DNA from 2 places in the Streptomyces sp. ATCC 21386 genome. Region 2 is predicted to be linked to the other one. Evidence: predicted binding sites of a transcription regulator. Region 2 holds the regulator's gene; the other holds the start of a gene.

Region 1 (3,404 bases), 1.3 Mb from region 2:
GGCCGGGGAGCGCGCCGACGTACGTGCGCCGGTGTCCGCGGATCTCGGCCTCGTCGCGCACACCACCGAGCGCGACCCGGACGAACTTCCGCCCCATGGCGTGCGCGACGGACTCGCCGAGGCTGGTCTTGCCGACGCCGGGCGGCCCGACGAGCGCGAGCACGGCACCGCCGCGCCGCCCGCCGACGACACCGAGGCCCCGCTCGGCCCGCCGCTTGCGCACCGCGAGGTACTCGGTGATGCGCTCCTTGACGTCCTCCAGCCCGGCGTGCTCGGCGTCGAGGACGCTCTTGGCGCCCTGGATGTCGTAGGCGTCCTCGGTCCGCTCGTTCCAAGGGAGTTCCAGGACGGTGTCGAGCCAGGTCCGGATCCACCCGCCCTCGGGCGACTGATCGCTGGACCGCTCCAGCTTGTCGACCTCCTTGAGCGCGGCCTCCCGTACCGCCTCCGGCAGGTCGGCGGCCTCGACGCGGGCCCGGTAGTCGTCGGACTCCTCACCGTCCTTCTCGCCGTTCAGTTCACGCAGTTCCTTGCGGACGGCCTCGAGCTGACGCCGCAGCAGGAACTCGCGCTGCTGCTTGTCGACGCCCTCCTGGACGTCCTTGGCGATGGTCTCGGCGACGTCCTGCTCGGCGAGGTGGTCGCGGAGCAGCTGGGTGGCGAGCTTCAGCCGGGCGACCGCGTCGGTGGTCTCCAGGAGCTGGATCTTCTGTTCGAGGGTGAGGAAGGGCGAGTAGCCGGAGTTGTCGGCGAGCGCGGAGACGTCGTCGATGGCCTGCACCCGGTCCACGACCTGCCAGGCTCCGCGCTTGCGCAGCCAGCTGGTGGCAAGTGCCTTGTACTCCTTGACGAGTTCGGCGACCTGTCCGGGCAGCGGCTCCGGCACGCCGTCGTCGATCCGCGTCCCCTCGACCCACAGGGCGGCGCCGGGCCCGGTGGTCCCGGCCCCGATCCGCACCCGGCGCACTGCCCGGATGAGCGCCCCGGGGTCGCCGTCCGCGAGCCGTCCGACCTGCTCGACGGTCCCGAGCACGCCGATGCTCGCGTAGGCGCCGTCGATACGCGGCACCAGCAGCACCTTCGGCTTCCCCGGTTCGGCCCGCGCGGCCGCCTGGGCGGCCTCCACCGCGGCTCGTACGTCGGTGTCGTTGAGGTCCAGCGGCACCACCATTCCCGGCAGCACGACCTCTTCGTCGAGCGGCAGCACGGGCAGGGTGAGCGGTGCGGACGTCGATGCCATGATCTCTCCCTCGGCAGTCAAGTTGAGCTATGCCGACTCAATGCAGATGAGCCGAGGAATGTTCCCCGAGCGGACGTCCGTTCGCTGTGGGCGATCACGAGCCGCCTCACGCCGGGCGACCCCCGCGCTGCCCGAGCCACTGCTCGGCGTCCCAGGCCCGGAATCGCTCCACCTCGGTGAACCCCAGCTTCGCCGCGAGGCGCATCGAGGCGGCATTGGCGGTCTGCGTGGCGAGCACCACCGGCTCGCCGGGAAGGAAGCCGTCGAGCCAGTCGAGTGCCGCCGCGCACGCTTCGGCGGCATACCCGAATCCCCACACCCCCGGCAGGAACAGGTAGCCGAGATCGACCTTCCCCTCGACTGCCGGGCGAAGGCGCCCGGGCGCCCTCCTGAGCAGGATCTGCCCGATCATCGCCCCGTCGAGCTCGACGACGAAACTCCCCGGCCACCGCTCGGGCACTGCGGGCAACTCGCGCTCCAGTTCGTCCCGCGGCCGGGGCCCGCCGAGATAGGTGTGCACCTCCGGCGAGGCGTGCAACTCGACGAACACCGCACGGTCCCGGCCCTCGGACTCACGGAGCACGAGCCTCTCGGTCCGGATCGGGACGGGCGGCCAGGCGACGGGTCCGAGATCAGTCATGCGGTCAGCCAAGCAAGAGGCCCGGCGGCGTTCAAGGAGATCAAGGAGATGCACGGCTTCCCGCCCCTACGCCCGCACCCCCGCGAGGTAATAGCCCGCTCCTGATCATGACCATTACAATCTCGCCCATGACTGCAGACACGGGGGTATCGGTGGACGGAACAGTGCGGGCATGGGTCGACGGGTGGGTCGTGTCCCGGGGAGCGGCGCCCCCGGTGGTCGAGCCCTGGGGCTTCACCGTCGACATGGGCCTGGCCCACCACGTCACCCGCCACGTCCTCTCGGCGACGAACGAGGAGGTGGAGGAGAAGACCGTCCGCGAGATCGCCGACGCCGTCACCGGGGCCGGCACCTGGCTCAAGGTCTTCGCGGACGCGTCGACGGTGGCCCCCTGGCTCGACGAGGGGTGGTGGATCGACCCCGACCCCGGCTTCCTGATGACCGTACGCCTGAGGCCCCGCGAGACCCCGGCGGCCTCCCTGCCCGACGGCTACCGGCTGCGGACCTGGTCGCGCGGCGGCGTGACCCGGGTGATGGTCGCGGCACCGGACGGTTCCCTGGCGGCCCGCGGTCAGATCGTCCCGACCGGAGCTACAGCGGTCGCCGACCAGATTGAGACGTCACCGGCCCACCGCCGTCGCGGCCTCGGCAGCCTCGTCATGGACACCCTCACACAGGCCGCCCTCGAACAGGGCGCGGAGACGGGGGTGCTGGCCGGCACACCGGACGGCCGAGCCCTCTACGCGTCACTGGGCTGGACGGTGACGGCCCCGCTGACGAGCGCGAGGTTCACCGGCCGACCCTGACGGGCGGTGCCACTCCCGTACGACCGGCCGCATCGCCACTCCGATCGCCAGGGACAGCAGATGCCCCCAGTTGGTCATCGGGTCCGCGAACGCGAGCAGGTCGTCCAGGAGCATGCCGCCGAAGCCCAGCAGGAGCGGCCACCGCAGCCAAGGCGGCAGCAGGCCCGCCAACGCGCCCGCGCTCGCCGCCACCCCGAAGCTGATGCCGTAGTCGAGGCGGTGGAGGGAGCTGTCGGGGAGATGCCCGACCAGGACGGCGAGACCCACGGGGACCTCCGTCACGAGGGTGGCGAGGACATGGCCCAGCAGGAAGACACCGGCCGTGCGCCACCCGCCGATGCGGCGCTCCAGCGCGGTCAGTACCAGCACGAAGGCGAAGACGTACACGGAGCCGACCCCGCCCGCGACCCACAGCGCGCTCGCGACCAGGACCGGCACCGGGGAGTGGACCAGATGCGCCACGTCCGTACTGGAGCCCTGGTGCAGGGCGCGCACCAGGTCGGGATCGACGTGCTCGGCGACCAGCGAGGTCAGTGCGAGGAGGGTGGCGTAGAAGAAGGTGAAGGGCGTGCGGACAGGGGTGGGGAGCAACCGCCAGGGGCGCGGGAACAGGGCGCGCCGACTCTGGGCGGACGCAGCCCCGGCGCGCGTCCCGGGCTCTACGCCGCGCTCCACGCCGGGTTCCACCGTGCACGCCTCGGATCGCACCACGTACGCC
Region 2 (3,404 bases):
CAGAACTGGGGCACCGGCGCACCCGCCACCGGACTGCCCGCCAACAACTTCGGCGTCCGCTGGACCGTGACCCGCGACTTCGGCTCCGGCGGCCCCTTCACCCTCTCCGCCACCGGCCTCGACGGCATCCGCGTCTACCTCGACCCCGGCACCACCGACGCCCGCAAGATCAACCTCTGGACGAACGGCTCGACGACCGTCTCCAAGACCGTCAACGTCACCATCCCCTCCGGCAAGCACACCCTCCGCGTCGACTACGTCAACTGGACCGGGTCCGCCAAGGTCAAGTTCGCCTACACGCCCCGCACCTCCGCCACCGTCGACACGGTCAAGCCGTTCGTCCCGACGGGGGCCGCGGTCGCGTACGACGAGGCCACCGGCAGGGCCAAGGTCACCTGGGCGAAGAACAAGGAGATGGACCTCGCCGGGTACAAGGTCTACCGGCGGCTCAAGGGCGCTTCGTTCGGCAGCACGCCGGTCGCGACGACCACCTCCACCTCGTACACCGACACCGGGCTGCCGAAGTCGGGCGCGGCGTACTACTACGAGGTCCGCGCCTACGACAAGGCGGGCAACACGTCGACGGGCACGGCCGATCAGCTGGTCACCACGGTGGACCGGATCCCGCCGACCGTCCGGGATCTGAAGGTCAGCGGTGAGTCCTCCCTCCACGGGGTGTCCCTCTGGTGGATGTCCGAAGGTGCCGAGACGAACCGGCTGCTGAGGGCCGCCTCGCCCGACGGACCGTTCGAGGAGGTCAAGGGCCCCTGGGGCAACTCGGCGACCGATGCCACCGCCCCGTACGGGGAGACCTCGTACTACAAGGTCGCGGTGTCGGACGCGGCGGGCAACACCGCGTACTCGTCGGTGGTGTCGATCGCCCGGCCGCTCGCGACGACGTACTTCTGGAAGACGGAGAACCGGCCGGAGGACGGCGGCGGCGTCGATCTGCGCTGGGACGTGTCGCCGTACGCGCCGACCGAGTTCCGCGTCCACCGCGAGGAGCGCCGCTTCGACGAGGCGACCGGGACCTTCGACGTCGTCGACTCCCGGGTGGTGCCCTGCGAACCGAAGCTCACCGACACCGCCTACGGCACCAAGTACACCTACACCTGCACCGACACCACGGTCGTGCCGAGCCCCGACGACGGGTTCTACGTGTACTGGGTGACGACCGTCGACGCGCTCGGCCGGGAGTCGGCCCCCTCGCAGACCATCTCCCACGGCTACGGCGACGGCACCGCCCCGCCGCTCGTCACCGGGTTCACGGCCACCGCCACCGAGTACGGCACGGTCCTGGACTGGGACGACAGCCCGGTCTCCGACCTCGCCGAGTACAACGTGTTCCGCCTCAGCACGGTGGACGACGGGACCGAGTACACGCATGTGGGCACGGTCGAGGCGGGCACCAGCCGGCTCGTCGACTCGGCGAACCTCCAGGACGGCGAGCACCACACGTACTTCGTGGACGCGGTGGACACCTCGGGCAACTCCACCTACACGTCGGCCGACAAGATGGTGTCCACGACCGTCACCGAGCTCGACCTGCGGCCCACCGTGGAGACCCCCGCGGACCGGCTGGTCGACGCGAGCGCCGGGAAGGCCGCCGGCGGGGCCGGCGTCGACCTCACCTGGAAGCTGTCAGGCGACTCCGACGGGACGGACATCACGGGCTACCGGGTGTACCGGTGGAACCCGGCCACCGCCGCCTACGAGCCCCTGACCGCCGACCCGGTCACCGGCACGTCGTACACCGACACCACGGCCGCCGCCGGCACCACCCACTTCTACTGGGTGACCGCCCTCCACACCGACGGCACCGAATCCGCCCCCGACGACGCCTGGGCGGCCCTGGCCCCCTGAGCACACCTACCAGGACACAGCAGGGGCCCGGAGGTTCAGCTGAACCTCCGGGCCCCTCTTCCTACTTGACGTACCGTCAGTCTGCCGACGGCTGCCGCCCCTTCGGCCGCCACACCACCAACGCGCTGCTCTGCTGCACTTCCTGGTACGGCACCAGATCGCGCCGGTACGACGCGTGGACCGCCGCCTCGCGCTGGCGCATGGCCGCGGCGGCGCCGTCGAGCGCGGCCTCCATCTCGGCCACCCGGGACTGGAGCGCGGCGACCTGGTTCTCCAGCTCGATGATGCGCTTGATGCCGGCCAGGTTGATGCCCTCGTCCTGCGACAACTGCTGGACGGTGCGCAGCAGTTCGATGTCACGGGCCGAGTAGCGACGGCCCCGCCCGGCGGTGCGGTCCGGGGAGACCAGGCCGAGACGGTCGTACTGGCGCAGGGTCTGCGGGTGCAGACCGGAGAGCTGGGCGGCCACCGAGATGACGTACACCGGTGTCTCTTCCGTCAGCTCATAAGGGTTCCTACGGCGGCCGTCCATCACATTCATGCTCCCTTCGCGGCCTGGAACAGCTCCGCTCGCGGGTCCTCGCCCGCGGTCGCCTCGCGATACGCCTCCAGCGCGTCACGAGCCTTCCCCGACAGGTCCTTCGGGACACTCACCTCGACCGTGATCAACAGGTCCCCGCGGGTGCCGTCCTTGCGGAAGGCGCCCTTGCCCCGGGCCCGCATCGTACGGCCGTTCGGGGTGCCCGGAGGCAGTTTCAGGGTGACCGGCGGACCGCCCAGGGTCGGGACCCGGACCTCTCCGCCGAGTGCCGCCTCGGGGTACGTCACCGGGACGGTCACCGTGAGGTTGTCGTCCTTGCGGCCGAACACCGGGTGCGGGTCGACGTGCACGACGACGTACAGGTCGCCCGCGGGGCCGCCCCGTTCACCGGGGGCGCCCTTGCCGCGCAGCCGGATCCGCTGGCCGTCGGAGACGCCCGCCGGGATCCGGACCTGCATGGTGCGGGAGGACTTGGCGCGGCCTGAGCCCTTGCAGATGTCGCAGGGGTGCTCGGCGATCAGGCCGCGGCCCTTGCAGTCCGGGCAGGGGTCGGTGAGCGAGAAACCGCCGCCCGAGCCCCGCGCGACCTGGCCGGTTCCGACGCACGTCGGGCACACCCGGGGGGTGCCGTTGGCATCGCCGGTGCCCGAACAGGCCTTGCAGGGCGACTGCGAGGACATGCGCAGCGGTACGGTCGCGCCCTCGATGGCCTCGGTGAAGCTCAGCGTGACCTCGGACTCGATGTCCTGGCCGCGCCGGGGCTGCACCCGGGTGGTGCCGGAGCTGCCCCGGTTGAACAGGCCGCCGAAGACGTCGCCGATGCCCCCGCCGAAGCCGCCCGCTCCCCCCGCCGCCCTGCGCGCCGCCTCCGAAGAGGTCGCCCAGGTCGAAGTTGAACGAGCCGCCGCCGGCGCCGGGTCCGGGGCGGAAGCCGCCGTTGCCGAAGAGGGTGCGGGCCTCGTCGTACTCCTTGCGCTTCTTGGGGTCACCGAGGATGTCG

The links. Region 2 encodes HspR, which represses chaperone genes until heat shock. Its sites were predicted from a motif close to TTGAGNNNNNNNNNCTCAA; they were not measured.
Region 1: a site for HspR is predicted at 1,263-1,281, ahead of lon (endopeptidase La). Genes of this name have one in related genera too.

What each region holds. Positions count from the first base shown of each region.
Region 1 is NZ_JAAVVL010000001.1:1,595,265-1,598,668, reverse strand. It holds gene lon (endopeptidase La) at 1-1,240, opposite strand, end outside; gene GWK25_RS07050 (GNAT family N-acetyltransferase) at 1,347-1,880, opposite strand; gene GWK25_RS07045 (GNAT family N-acetyltransferase) at 2,009-2,686, shown strand; gene GWK25_RS07040 (rhomboid-like protein) at 2,627-3,404, opposite strand, start outside.
Region 2 is NZ_JAAVVL010000001.1:278,707-282,110, reverse strand. It holds gene GWK25_RS01310 (PA14 domain-containing protein) at 1-1,863, shown strand, start outside; gene GWK25_RS01305 (heat shock protein transcriptional repressor HspR) at 1,940-2,395, opposite strand; partial or broken gene dnaJ (molecular chaperone DnaJ) at 2,401-3,404, opposite strand, start outside.